3 regions of the Paenibacillus ilasis genome follow, and region 3 is predicted to be linked to each of the others. Evidence: riboswitches for the same ligand, from Rfam matches in the RefSeq annotation. Region 3 holds a riboswitch; each other region holds the start of a gene.

Region 1 (4,187 bases), on a different contig from region 3:
CACTACCGCGCGGACGTTGCCGTCTCGCTCGGCAGCCTGGCCGCGCCGGAGGAAGCGGCCCGCCGTCTGTACGCCGGCCTGCGCCGGTTCGATGACGAAGGCGCGACCTTCATTCTGGCCGAAGCGTGCCCGGAGCAAGGCCTCGGAGCAGCCGTCATGAACCGGCTGTTGAAGGCCGCGGGACACCACATCATCGATGTGAATTGAGCTGCCGCATGAACGCTTTTGGCATCATTTACCCCTTGTCCGCATATGGTGTACAAGACCATGGGACTTGGGGGAATGGGCATGCTGGAGGCGTCTGTCCAATCGGGACAGCTTGCGGCGATTCTGCTGATGGCGGTTGCACTCGGGCTAGACGCATTTTCGCTTGGAATCGGAGTTGGAATGAGAGGCGGTATGCGCTTAGGCCATATGCTGGGCATCAGTTTCATGATCGCGTTGTTTCACATGCTGATGCCGCTGCTGGGTTTATTTGCCGGCCGCTATGTCGGCATGTTACTGGGTCACGTCACAGGGCTTGCGGCCGGAGGGCTGCTGCTTCTGCTCGGCGGGCATATGATGTATAACGCCCTGCGGGGCGGAGAAGGACAGCGAATCCATCCTACCGCATTTTTAGGTATGCTGCTGTTTTCGCTTAGCGTCAGCATCGACTCCTTCTCGGTAGGCGTTTCGCTCGGGATGTTTGTGGATGATGTATTGTTGATCGTGATTTCCTTCGGGATCGTGGGCGGTTTGCTGTCCATTCTCGGCTTGCTGCTTGGCCGTCAGGTAAGCAACAAGCTGGGGGAGTACGGTGAAATGCTGGGCGGGCTGATTTTGGTCATCTTTGGCATGATGTTTATCTTTTGACGTTATATTTGTTACAATAACCCCAAAGAACCTACGAACGGGAGGAATGGGACCGTGAAAAATATACTGTTTGTCTGCACGGGAAATACCTGCCGCAGTCCGATGGCTGAAGGCATGCTGCGCAAGCTTGCCAAACAACGGGGCGTCCCGCTGGAAACGAAGTCCGCCGGTGTCTCGGCCGTGGATGGAATGCCGGTGTCCCATCATGCGGAATCCATACTGCGAGACCAGGATATCCAAGAACGCTTGGTGTCCAAACCATTGACCGCGAACCTGGTGGAGTGGGCAGACCTGATTCTGACGCTGACCCAGTCGCATAAGCAGTATGCGATAAGGCAGTTCCCGCATGCTGCAGACAAGATGCACACTCTGAAAGAGTTTGTTGAGGATGACCGCCGGGTGCTGGATGATCTGCGGGAACAGGATAGTCTGTATGCAGCGCTTGAGCTGGCCAGATCTCTGGGCCGCGATGTCAGCGACCGTGACCGGGAGCGTCTGATTGAGCTGCGCCAGCGTATCCCGAGCTTCGATATCTCCGATCCTTTTGGAGGCTCGCGGGAGGAATATGAAGCGACGGCTGCAGAGATTCGGACGGCGTTGTTTCGTCTCTTGGACAAGCTGGAAGCGGATCAGCATAAATAGGGTCGGCTTAGACGGAATCGAAGAGTACATCCGTGCTCAAATGGCTAAAAAAGCCGCTTGCCTTTCACAAGGTATTGCTTTAAGATGAAGGTGAAAAACAAAAGATCCGGTGTAACTGGCGACGAAGTGGATGAAACCACGATGGAGCATCGGAATATACGGCCGGTCGCCTGGGCAAAGAGCATTTGGAGCACAATACGTGCGCCGACTGCTCTTTTTTCGTCTTTTGCGTGGAGTTTGGGTTATAATGAAACAAGCTAAAACGCAAAAGCGAACATACGAGGGGGTTTTTCATAGATGAAAATTGCATTGGGTACGGATCATGCCGGCATTCGTCTGAAAGAGGAAATCGTGGAAGTCATTCGAGGTCTTGGACACGAGGTGGAGGATCTGGGCTGCGGCTGTTCCGATTCCGTGGATTATCCCGATTATGCCCTACCGGTGTGCGAGAAGGTCGTCTCGGGTGAAGCGGATCGCGGCATTCTAATCTGCGGCACGGGCATCGGCATGAGCATTGCGGCCAACAAGGTGCCGGGTATTCGCTGCGCGCTGACCCATGATGTGTTCTCAGCCAAAGCGACGCGCGAGCATAACGACAGTAACGTGATTGCGCTGGGTGAGCGTGTCGTCGGTCCCGGACTTGCCGCCGAAATCGTCAGCGCATGGCTGACAACGGATTTCAGTCATGGCGAGCGCCATGTCGGCCGCGTGAACAAGATCAAGGCCATCGAGGAGCGTTACCTGAAGAATGAATCGCGATAGGTGAACGCGTAAGCAGCTGCGGCTATCGTGATAGGGGAATGAAGCATCTTCTGTGAAAAAATCATCGGGAGGACTGTGACATGACGGATATCTCCAAGGTTTCCTTGAACGAACAGACAGCGCGTATTGTCCGCGAACTGGCCGAAGCGGCCGTCTTAGGCCCTGGTAAAGTGCTGGTCATCGGAGCCAGTACCAGTGAAGTGGTCGGACGACGGATCGGTACAGGCGGCGCTTTAGAAACGGCCCAGCAGCTCCTTCAGGGCATTGCCGAGGTTCAAACGGAATTCGGTTTTGCTGTGGCCTATCAATGCTGCGAGCATCTGAACCGTGCGCTTGTCATGGAACGCGAGCTGCTTGAGCGGCTGGGCTTGACGGAAGTAGCGGCTGTTCCCATTCCGGGAGCGGGCGGGTCGATGGCTTCCGCAGCTTACCGCAGCATGAAGGAGCCTTGCCTTGCGGAATCGATTGAAGCCCATGCGGGTGTCGATATCGGCGAGACGCTGATCGGCATGCATTTGCGGAGAGTGGCGGTTCCGTTCAGGCCGAGCGAGCGTTATATCGGAGAGGCGCGCGTAACCGCGGCTTATACCCGCCCGAAGCTGATTGGCGGAGAACGCGCGGTGTATCGGCTCGAGCAGGGGGATGATTCCACGCTGTGCGATTGATTCGAATGAGAACTCGCTTTTTTAATGATGACAACTTGTAGTTTTGAATTTGCAAGAAAAAATAATGATTGATTATGGGAGGATATGAACATGATGGAACATTTGCGGAAGAGTGACCCGGCTGTATTGGAAGCGATGGATTTGGAGCTGAAGCGTCAACGCAGCAACATTGAACTGATTGCCTCTGAGAATATTGTCAGCGAAGCGGTTATGGAAGCTATGGGGACCGTTCTGACGAATAAATATGCGGAAGGCTACCCTGGCAAACGCTATTACGGTGGCTGTGAGCGTGTGGATATCGTGGAAGATATCGCCCGTGACCGTGCCAAAGAACTGTTCGGAGCCGAGCATGCCAACGTTCAGCCGCACTCCGGTGCCCAAGCGAACATGGCGGTATATTTGGCAGCCCTGAAGCCTGGAGATACCGTGCTCGGCATGAACCTGGCCCATGGCGGCCATTTGACTCACGGAAGCCCGGTTAACGCTTCCGGCCTTCTGTACAATTTCGTTGCCTACGGCGTGCAAGAGGACACGTTCCTTATCGATTACGACGAAGTCCGCAAAGCGGCATTCAAGCATCGCCCTCGCCTGATCGTGGCGGGTGCAAGTGCATACCCTCGCATCATTGATTTTGAAAAGCTTGCTGCCATCGCGAACGACGTTGGTGCGTTGTTTATGGTCGATATGGCCCATATTGCAGGTCTCGTTGCGGCAGGACTTCATCCGAATCCGGTTCCGCATGCCCATTTTGTAACGACAACGACGCATAAGACGCTTCGCGGACCTCGCGGCGGTATGATTTTGTGCAAAAAAGCTTGGGCGCAAGCGATCGATAAAGCGGTATTCCCCGGCTCCCAAGGCGGCCCGCTCATGCATGTCATTGCTTCCAAAGCCGTTGCGCTTGGCGAAGCATTGGATCCGTCCTTCAAGACGTATGCAGAGAACGTCGTAAAGAACGCGAAAGTGCTGGCTGATACCCTGATCGAGGAAGGTCTGAACATCGTATCCGGCGGAACCGATAACCACCTGATGCTCGTGGATACCCGTAATCTGGACATCACCGGTAAAGACGCTGAGAAAGTTCTGGACTCCATCGGCATTACCGTGAACAAGAATGCCATCCCGTTTGATCCGACCAGCCCGTTCGTCACGAGCGGTATCCGTATCGGTACCCCTGCGGTTACTTCCCGGGGTATGGATGAGCAAGCGATGGTGACCATCGCGAAAATTATAGCCATGACATTGAAGCAGCCGAAAGACGAGGCA
Region 2 (4,187 bases), 200 kb from region 3:
GGAGGAAATCTCTTCGGGAGAGGCCTGATCCAGGCGTCGGTATTTCCGTTCTCTGTCCATGTCTCTTCTCCTTGTAAATGGGCTTTCTAATAGCATCAAACGGATCATGCTGTGCGTGAACACCAGCCTGATCCACTTATAGTGGAACCGGTTCCAACTCGAGGTAAAAATAATGAACTCAGCTCCAATACCAGGCAATAGCAGTATTGGAACCGGTTCCGTTTTTTTCAGTATAAAATACCTAATTTAGATTGTCAACGCTTTCCCGATGAATCATATCGCAATTCATGACCGTCAGGAAATCCACAGGCTCGTCGTTGACCAGCTTTATAATATGCTGAGCTGCGAGGTGGCCCGCTTGGGAATATCCATATTTAACGGTTGTCAATCCGGGATGAATCACTTCGGTTACGTCGTATCCGCCAAAGCCGGTAACGGAGAGTTCGTTGGGAATATGAATGCCTCTCATGTGCGCCGCTTTCATCACGCCCAGCGCAATGTTGTCAGTAGCGCAGACCACCGCAGTAGGCATCGTTCGGTTTTGCTCAAAAATAGCCAAAGCCTCCGCAACTCCATCCGCCATCTTAAATCCACTTTCATAGAAAATCGCTTCCACCCCGTCATACTCGCTTAACGCCTTCAGAAACCCTTCTTTCCGCTGAACTCCGACAGCAACGTCTTTTTCCGTCACACCGATATAAGCTATATGACGGTGTCCCTTGGACAGCACATATCGGCCCATGTCATAGCCTGCGGCATGGTCGTTATAAATCATGCTGTGGACCTCCTTATGCTGTTGTCCGAGCAGAATGACGGGAATGCTGATCTCTTTAATCGCGGCAAGATGTGTTTCCGTCACCTGGGTGGCGAATAAAATAATGCCAGATATTTTTTGCCTAGCGAGATCATACAGCGCTTCTATCTCCCTGGATAAATCCTGGCTTGCATTGATGATGAGAAGCTGATAACCGTGTTTCCTTAATTCTTCGTCCATGCCGGCAACGGTCTGCGATGCTGAGAATGAATCCAGACGCGGCACAATGGTGCCGATCATGTTGGTTTTTTTCGCTTTCAAGCTCTGTGCGAACGAATTCGGAATATAGCCGGTTTCCTGAATGACCAGCTCAATCTTTTGGCGTGTCGCATGACTGACGGAACCTCCGTTTAAGAAACGGGAGACCGTGCTTTTGGCAACTCCGGCTTTTTTGGCAATATCTGCAATCGTGTTCTTCATTCGGTTCTCCCGGGAGCCGTTTGCGGCGCTGCACCGAACGGATAAACCTCCGCAGCTCCTTGCTCCGCCACACAACAGGCAATGATTCGTTTGTGCATGAATCTCTCCCCTTCGATTTCACTTTTTCCTAACTATAACATGACGTCTGGGCATCCGTGAAATGCAGACTTCACCCCGAGCCTTTGATGGGCAATACTTTTCTGCGTTCCAGACTCTAGCGGGGAACGAAGCGATTCAAAGGGGGATTCTCCATGCAAATCCCCTTTCGGGACGCGTAAATGAACCGTGCCTTATCCCGTTATTACATGGTTACTGTTAGGCTTGCACGGTTCGCTCAGCCGATTCGACGGTATGCTTCAGCAATGTAGCAATCGTAACGGGGCCAACACCGGCAGGTACTGGTGTAATTGCGGATGCCAACTTCGCGCAGGCTTCGTAATCGCAGTCGCCGATATTGCCTGGATTATAGCCGGCATCCAATACGACGGCTCCCGGCTTGATCCAGTCCCCTTGAATGAAATTAGGCTTGCCTACGGCCGCAACCACGATATCCCCCTGGGACACAATCTCCCCAAGGTTCTTCGTTCTCGAGTGGCAGATCGTAACGGTAGCATTGCGATTAAGCAGCATCATCGATACCGGCTTACCCAGAATCGGACTGCGTCCGACCACCACGGCATGCTTCCCTTCGATTGGCAGATCATAATAATCCATAATCGCAATAATCGCGGCAGGCGTACAAGACGGGTAATCGGCAAAACCAAACGCATTTTGCGAGAAACCAAGCGTGGTCACTCCATCCACGTCTTTTTCAATATCAATAGAATCAAAAGCCGCCCGTTCATCGATATGATGCGGAACCGGATGCTGCAGCAGAATGCCGTGGACATTCGGATCCTCGTTCAGCTCTTGGATCGCGGCAATCAGCTCTGCTGTCGTTGTTGACGTCTCCAGTACCACTTTCTTGGATATGATGCCAAGCCGCTCGCAAGCATTTCCCTTCATCCGCACATAGGTCGCCGAGGCAGGATCATCGCCAACCAGAATCGTTGCCAGACAAGGCGTTACCCCTTGCTGCTTCAATTCCTGTACCTTTACGGCCAGCTTGGCCTTGATATCGTCGGATACCTTTTTTCCATCCAAAATTACGGGTTCCTTACTCATGCTAATCCGCTCCTTCGCCATTGTATTTAAAAACATAAAGAGGCAAGGCGACTTCATCGTCTCCTTACCTCTTGCCCAGGCGTACGGCATATGATCCTATGTGCTCCCTCTTGGTACCCCAAGCTACGCCAGTAACACATAGATAACTTTTTTTAATATACCACGACTTTGGACATCGCGCTACCGATTACGAAACTGACCATTTTAAATCGTAATCTTTTTGATTAATTTAGGGGAATCACGTATGTTGCTGATGGTACAAGCATAGAATGTCCTAAGATCAAATCGCTCCAGGAGGCCCAAATGAAATATCCGGTAATCTTCAGAATGCTGCCCTTCATTATTCCGCTTGTCTTCGTGATTCCGGTCTTGACGATATGGCTGCAGAAGGATTTAAGTCTACTCTCAAGCCATGACATACAGCAGGTAAAAACCATCTTTACGGGTATTTTCCTTGAGGCGCTTCCGTTTGTGCTGCTTGGGGTGCTAATTTCGTCCCTCCTGCAAATGTTCGTCAAAGAACAGTGGGTGCGTCGTATCACGCCCAAAAATCCGGTCGTCGGCGTCCTGTTCGCTTCCATGCTGGGGATTATGTTTCCCATATGTGAATGCGGTATGATCCCGGTCGTCCGAAGGTTGATGCTCAAGGGGATGCCTGCCTACATCGCCGTAACCTTTATCCTCAGCGGTCCCATCCTGAACCCCATTGTGTTCGCTGCAACGATCATGGCCTTCCGTTCGCATCCCGAAGTGACGATCGGCCGGATGGGACTGGCTTTTGCAGTCGCGGTGACGGTAGGTTTGCTCGTCTATGTTTTTTCAAGGAGCAACCCGCTCAAGCGTTCTTTTCAAGAGTTTTCCGAACGGGATTCCGCCAATGGCGGACGCAAGCTGCATGAGCATCCCAAAACATGGAGAAGCATGTTTGTTCACGCCGGAGACGAATTGATTGAGATGGGCAAATACCTGGTTCTTGGCGCATTCCTGACGGCCTGCATCCAATCCTTCATTCCAAGGGAGGAGCTGCTGGCATTGGGGAGCGGTCCCGCCGCCTCTTACTTGTTCATGATGGGGTTTGCTTTCATCCTGTCCCTCTGCTCGACTTCGGATGCCTTTGTGGCATCGGCGTTCACGCATACCTTTACCGTAGGCCCGCTTGTTTCCTTCCTGGTGCTCGGCCCGATGCTGGATTTCAAAAGCCTGCTCATGCTGTCGGCTACCTTCAAAACCAAATTTGTGATCGGTTTAAGCCTGCTGGTGATGACGCTCGTATTTATCGGCTCTGTAGCCGTTGACGCTCTATTGGGTGGTTAGCTGGCGAGAGAAGGAAGATTTGCGAAAAACGAAGAGGAGATTACCGGGACCGTTCAGACTCACCAGGTACCCGTTGAGATTGGAGGTGATTGGGACCATGAAGTCCAGTTTGAGGATACGGATTCACTATACGCTCCGGTCGCTGCTTGTTGCGGCTCTCGCCGCTTATATCATGCATCTGAACGCTTCAGATTCGCTTGAATATTACTTAGCGCCTCATATGCAGACCCTGCTGCTTCTATGCCCGGTTCCGCTGTTGTTCATTGCATTCGGCATGATATGGCATTCCCTTGCAGGTGATTCAGGAGAGGTGTGTGATTGCGAGCACCCCCTTCCTGCCGGCCTTGTCAAAAACGTAACGGTATACGGGCTATTCATGGTGCCGCTGCTGTTTGGCCTGCTCCTGCCGGACCAAGCCCTCGGCAGCGATATGGCTGCCAAAAAAGGCATGATCTACACCTATCCGAATCCCGAT
Region 3 (4,187 bases):
GGATTGGATTCTTCGAACAGCTTATGAATGTAGGGGAGCAGGACTTCAAACTCCATTTCGGATCGAGAATAATCTCCCCGGGCAGCTAATTGAAACACCCGAATGAAAGCCTCGGTATTCACATTAGCCGATGCCAGAATTCCGCCAGAAGCTCCATGACACAGCATCTCATGAAAGAGGACATCGTTGCCGCATAGAACGGGCTTTGTATCGTATTGGGATAAACTTCTCGTAAGCTCCGTACTCTCGGTGCTGTCTTTCACCCCGATCACCCCGGGGATCTCCATGATTCTTCTTACGGCATCAACCGGTAACCGGATTCCTGTACGCGAAGGAACCTCGTACAGAATGACCGGGATCCCGACCTCGGCCACCTTTCGGAAATGCTGCAGGATACCATCGATCGAAGGGCGACTGTAATACGGCGTGACCACCAATACCGCATCAGCACCGATATGACCTGCCAGTTCCGTTCGTTTCATACTGGACACCGTATCATTTGTACCGGTACCTATGATAAGGGGCAATAGCCGTCCGTCCAGACTCTCACGCGTTTCCTCCACAACCTGCACGACTTCCTCCCAAGCTACGGTCGGCGCTTCACCGGTCGTTCCGTTGATGACCAATCCCTGAATATCATAGGATAACAAATTCTTTAAATAACGATGATAAGACGGACGATCCAGTTCGTACTCCTGTGAAAAGGGAGTGATCACAGGAACATAAATGCCATGCAGTTCTTGCTGAGTCAGCATAATCTTTCCTCCAATTCATGGATGATGGCTATACTTTATCATGGGAATTAAGATCGGCGTTATCTATAATAATAGATAGTTATTATCAATATTATTGATAAGGAGAGAGTGATGGAACTTATCTACCTGCAAACCTTCAGGGAGGTTGCGATTCGCCAGAGCTTTACAAAAGCCGCGGATGAGTTGGGTTATGCCCAATCCAGCGTAACCACCCAAATTCAGAAGCTGGAGAAGGAATACGGCGTCAAGCTGTTTGAGCGGTATGGCAGAGGCTTGCGCCTGACGAAGTCGGGTGAGGAGCTGTTCAAGTATGCCGTTCAAATGCTGGATCTGTTTCAGCAGTCGAAGGAAAAGCTGACCAAGCAAGGTGGAGGCACCTTATCGATCGGAACGATAGACTCGTTGGCCGCTTATTTTCTTCCGTCCGTCATTCACCAACTGAAACTAAGGCATGAGGATCTTGTCATCCGTTTACAACCGGATCGTGAAGATAACATCATCAGTAAGGTGAGAGAAGGCGAGTACGATCTCGGTCTTATTTTGGATGAAAAACCGGAGGATTCCTCCTTGAATTGGATCCCCGTTCGGGAAGAGCCCCTCCTGCTGATTGCCCATCCGGATCATCCGCTTCATGTTGAACCGGTCATAGAGCTAGAACATCTGGCTGATGCCGAATGGATTATGCCCGAGGGTAGTTGTAATTACCGCATGATGTTGGAAAAGGTGCTGCGTGCCAGCGGAGTTCCAATGCGAATAGGGCTGGAATTGGGCAATCCCGAGGCAATCAAGAGATATGTGATGTCCGGTACGGGTATCTCATTATTGCCGAGGATGGTAGCAGAGGAGGAAATCAAGCGTGGTGAGCTTGCGATTCTTCCCTTTGCGCATTCTGACATTCGTTTGGATATTCAGCTGGTCATTCACCCCAAGAAGTGGCTTTCACAATCGCTGAAGGATGCAATCGATATGCTGAAGTCTAAATCCTAATGTCGCCTCGGGTGATATTGCAATTAGCGGGAAGATTCAGTATGATTTAAATAACAATGTATAGGTTTATGTGTGACTGGCGTAGCATGGGGGACCATGAGGGAGCACATAGATGACGACGGCCGTACGCCTGGGCAGAGGTAAGGGAGTTTATTTCCCTTACCTCTTTATTATCTTCTGCTTTTATAAGTCTCTGAAACTACGAAAAGGGGATAAAACCACGATGTTAAAAACGAAGAAAATACTGCTGCTAGGTTCGGGAGAACTGGGGAAAGAAGTCATCATTGAGGCCCAGAGATTGGGGGTTGAAACCGTAGCCGTCGATCGTTATGCCGACGCTCCTGCCATGCATGTTGCCGATCATAGCTATGTCATCGATATGCTGGATGGGGAGAGATTGCGCGCAATTATCGAGCAGGAGAAACCGGACTTGATCGTGCCCGAAATCGAGGCACTGGCTACCTCGGAGCTGGTTAAGCTGGAGGTAGAGGGGTATCGGGTTATACCTACTGCCAGAGCTGCGAAGCTTACGATGGACCGTGAAGGGATTCGCCGGTTAGCTTCAGAGGCGTTGGGACTTCCTACTGCAGACTACCGATTTGCCGATACGTATGAGGAATTTAAACAGGCTGTCCTGGACATGGGGTTCCCGTGCGTGATTAAACCTCTGATGAGTTCCTCTGGCAAAGGCCAGAGTGTATGTCGCTCCGAAGGGGATATTGAGCCCTGCTGGAACATCGCCATGGAAGGCGGTCGTGTACAGAACGGAAGAGTGATCATTGAAGAATTCATTACGTTCCAATCGGAGATCACGCTTCTGACCGTCCGCTCCGTCAATGGAACAAACTTCTGTGCGCCAATCGGGCATATTCAGGAGAGCGGGGACTATATCGAATCCTGGCAGCCGCACGACATGTCCGAAGAGCAGATCGAGGAAGCTAAATATATTGCAAGGACGATTACCGACGAGCTTGGCGGTTATGGATTGTTTGGTGTTGAATTGTTCCTGGCCGAGGATAAAGTGTATTTTAGCGAGGTATCTCCGCGACCGCATGATACCGGATTGGTTACGCTGGTCACGCAAAATTTATCAGAATTCGCGCTTCACGTCCGCGCCATTCTAGGGTTTCCGATCCCGGAGATCGAATTGATAACGCCGGGAGCCAGCCGTCCGCTGAAAGCGGCGCGAGAGCTGGAGAGTTACACAATTACCGGCGCCGAGCAAGCACTGGCTGTTCCGAATACGCAGCTGCGCATTTTTGGGAAACCGGTGACCAAGGTCGGAAGACGGGTCGCAGTAGCGTTGTCAACCGCCGGCGCAGTGGAAGAAGCGCGTTCGCGTGCGAAGCAGGCTTTGGATAAGCTTGCTGTTGAAGAAGCATAATCGTTCTTGATTCTTAGGATGGTGCTTCCATGATCATATAAAAAAAGATCAACCGATTAACCGGTTGATCTTTTTTCATTGACGTTATTTCGTGGATTAGAACGGGTATGAACCGTCCTGATCATCATGTCTTGTTTTCGTTTAGGTTTTGATGATAAATATGCAGAAATTTATGTTCTTTCGTGATAAGATACACAAGAATACAAACGACCCTCACCCATTATAATGTTTTCAATGCGATGCTTTATAGGCACGGTTTAAAGCATGATCATACCCAATAAATATATAGAGGAACGTTTATGACGGCATAGGAGAATCTACATGAGAGACATGACGCAAGGAAGTCCGATCAGGCTGATCATTATGTTTACGATCCCGCTTTTGATCGGAAATATTTTTCAACAATTTTATAATATGGCTGATACCCTGATCGTGGGACGGACCATTGGTGTGAACGCTCTTGCGGCCGTTGGCTCGACAGGCAGTATTTTGTTTTTTGTCATTGGCTTTGCCCAAGGCTTGACGGCAGGTTTGTCCATCATAACGGCGCAGCGCTTTGGCGCCAAGGATATCGCGGGCGTTCGCAAAAGCGTGGGAACGAGTATATGGATTAGTCTTGTATTCACGGTTTTCCTCACCATTGTGAGTGTCATATTTACGAAGCCCGTCCTCGTCATGATGAATACGCCGGCAGAAATTTTGGATGATGCTTATTCGTATTTAATCGTCATTAACTGGGGCGTTGGCGCAGCCGTTCTGTTCAACTTGCTGGCTAACCTGCTCAGAGCGCTCGGGGATAGTCGGACGCCGCTTCTCTTCTTGGTGGTCGCAAGCATTCTGAACATCGTTCTCGATCTGTTGTTTATTCTTGTATTCAAGATGGGCGTAGCCGGGGCAGGGCTGGCCACGGTGGTCTCGCAGCTGTTCTCCTGCCTTCTCTGCTTATTATACATTCATAAAAAGGTTCCGCTTCTGCAGTTCAAGAATGCCGATTGGTCCATCGATTGGAAATTTATACGCCAGCATATGTGGGTCGGTTTCCCGATGGGCTTCCAAGCCTC

The links. Region 3 has a riboswitch for ZMP and ZTP ahead of purT (phosphoribosylglycinamide formyltransferase 2). Riboswitches for the same ligand answer to the same signal wherever they lie in the genome.
Region 1: linked by a shared signal. The riboswitch ahead of rpiB (ribose 5-phosphate isomerase B) and the one ahead of purT (phosphoribosylglycinamide formyltransferase 2) in region 3 are both predicted to bind ZMP and ZTP.
Region 2: linked by a shared signal. The riboswitch ahead of ACETK5_RS08265 (bifunctional 5,10-methylenetetrahydrofolate dehydrogenase/5,10-methenyltetrahydrofolate cyclohydrolase) and the one ahead of purT (phosphoribosylglycinamide formyltransferase 2) in region 3 are both predicted to bind ZMP and ZTP.

Annotation. Positions count from the first base shown of each region.
Region 1 covers NZ_JBHDJG010000004.1:515,366-519,552, forward strand. The annotation lists gene ACETK5_RS29715 (L-threonylcarbamoyladenylate synthase) at 1-207, shown strand, start outside; gene ACETK5_RS29720 (manganese efflux pump MntP) at 289-852, shown strand; gene ACETK5_RS29725 (low molecular weight protein arginine phosphatase) at 907-1,494, shown strand; ZMP/ZTP riboswitch at 1,596-1,677, shown strand; gene rpiB (ribose 5-phosphate isomerase B) at 1,792-2,256, shown strand; gene ACETK5_RS29735 (TIGR01440 family protein) at 2,337-2,921, shown strand; gene ACETK5_RS29740 (serine hydroxymethyltransferase) at 3,012-4,187, shown strand, end outside.
Region 2 covers NZ_JBHDJG010000001.1:1,709,891-1,714,077, reverse strand. The annotation lists gene ACETK5_RS08275 (glycoside hydrolase family 32 protein) at 1-60, opposite strand, end outside; gene ACETK5_RS08270 (LacI family DNA-binding transcriptional regulator) at 242-1,234, opposite strand; gene ACETK5_RS08265 (bifunctional 5,10-methylenetetrahydrofolate dehydrogenase/5,10-methenyltetrahydrofolate cyclohydrolase) at 1,550-2,398, opposite strand; ZMP/ZTP riboswitch at 2,465-2,544, opposite strand; gene ACETK5_RS08260 (permease) at 2,702-3,712, shown strand; gene ACETK5_RS08255 (TIGR03943 family putative permease subunit) at 3,810-4,187, shown strand, end outside.
Region 3 covers NZ_JBHDJG010000001.1:1,913,700-1,917,886, forward strand. The annotation lists gene dapA (4-hydroxy-tetrahydrodipicolinate synthase) at 1-755, opposite strand, end outside; gene ACETK5_RS09090 (LysR family transcriptional regulator) at 867-1,742, shown strand; ZMP/ZTP riboswitch at 1,805-1,885, shown strand; gene purT (phosphoribosylglycinamide formyltransferase 2) at 1,966-3,126, shown strand; gene ACETK5_RS09100 (MATE family efflux transporter) at 3,448-4,187, shown strand, end outside.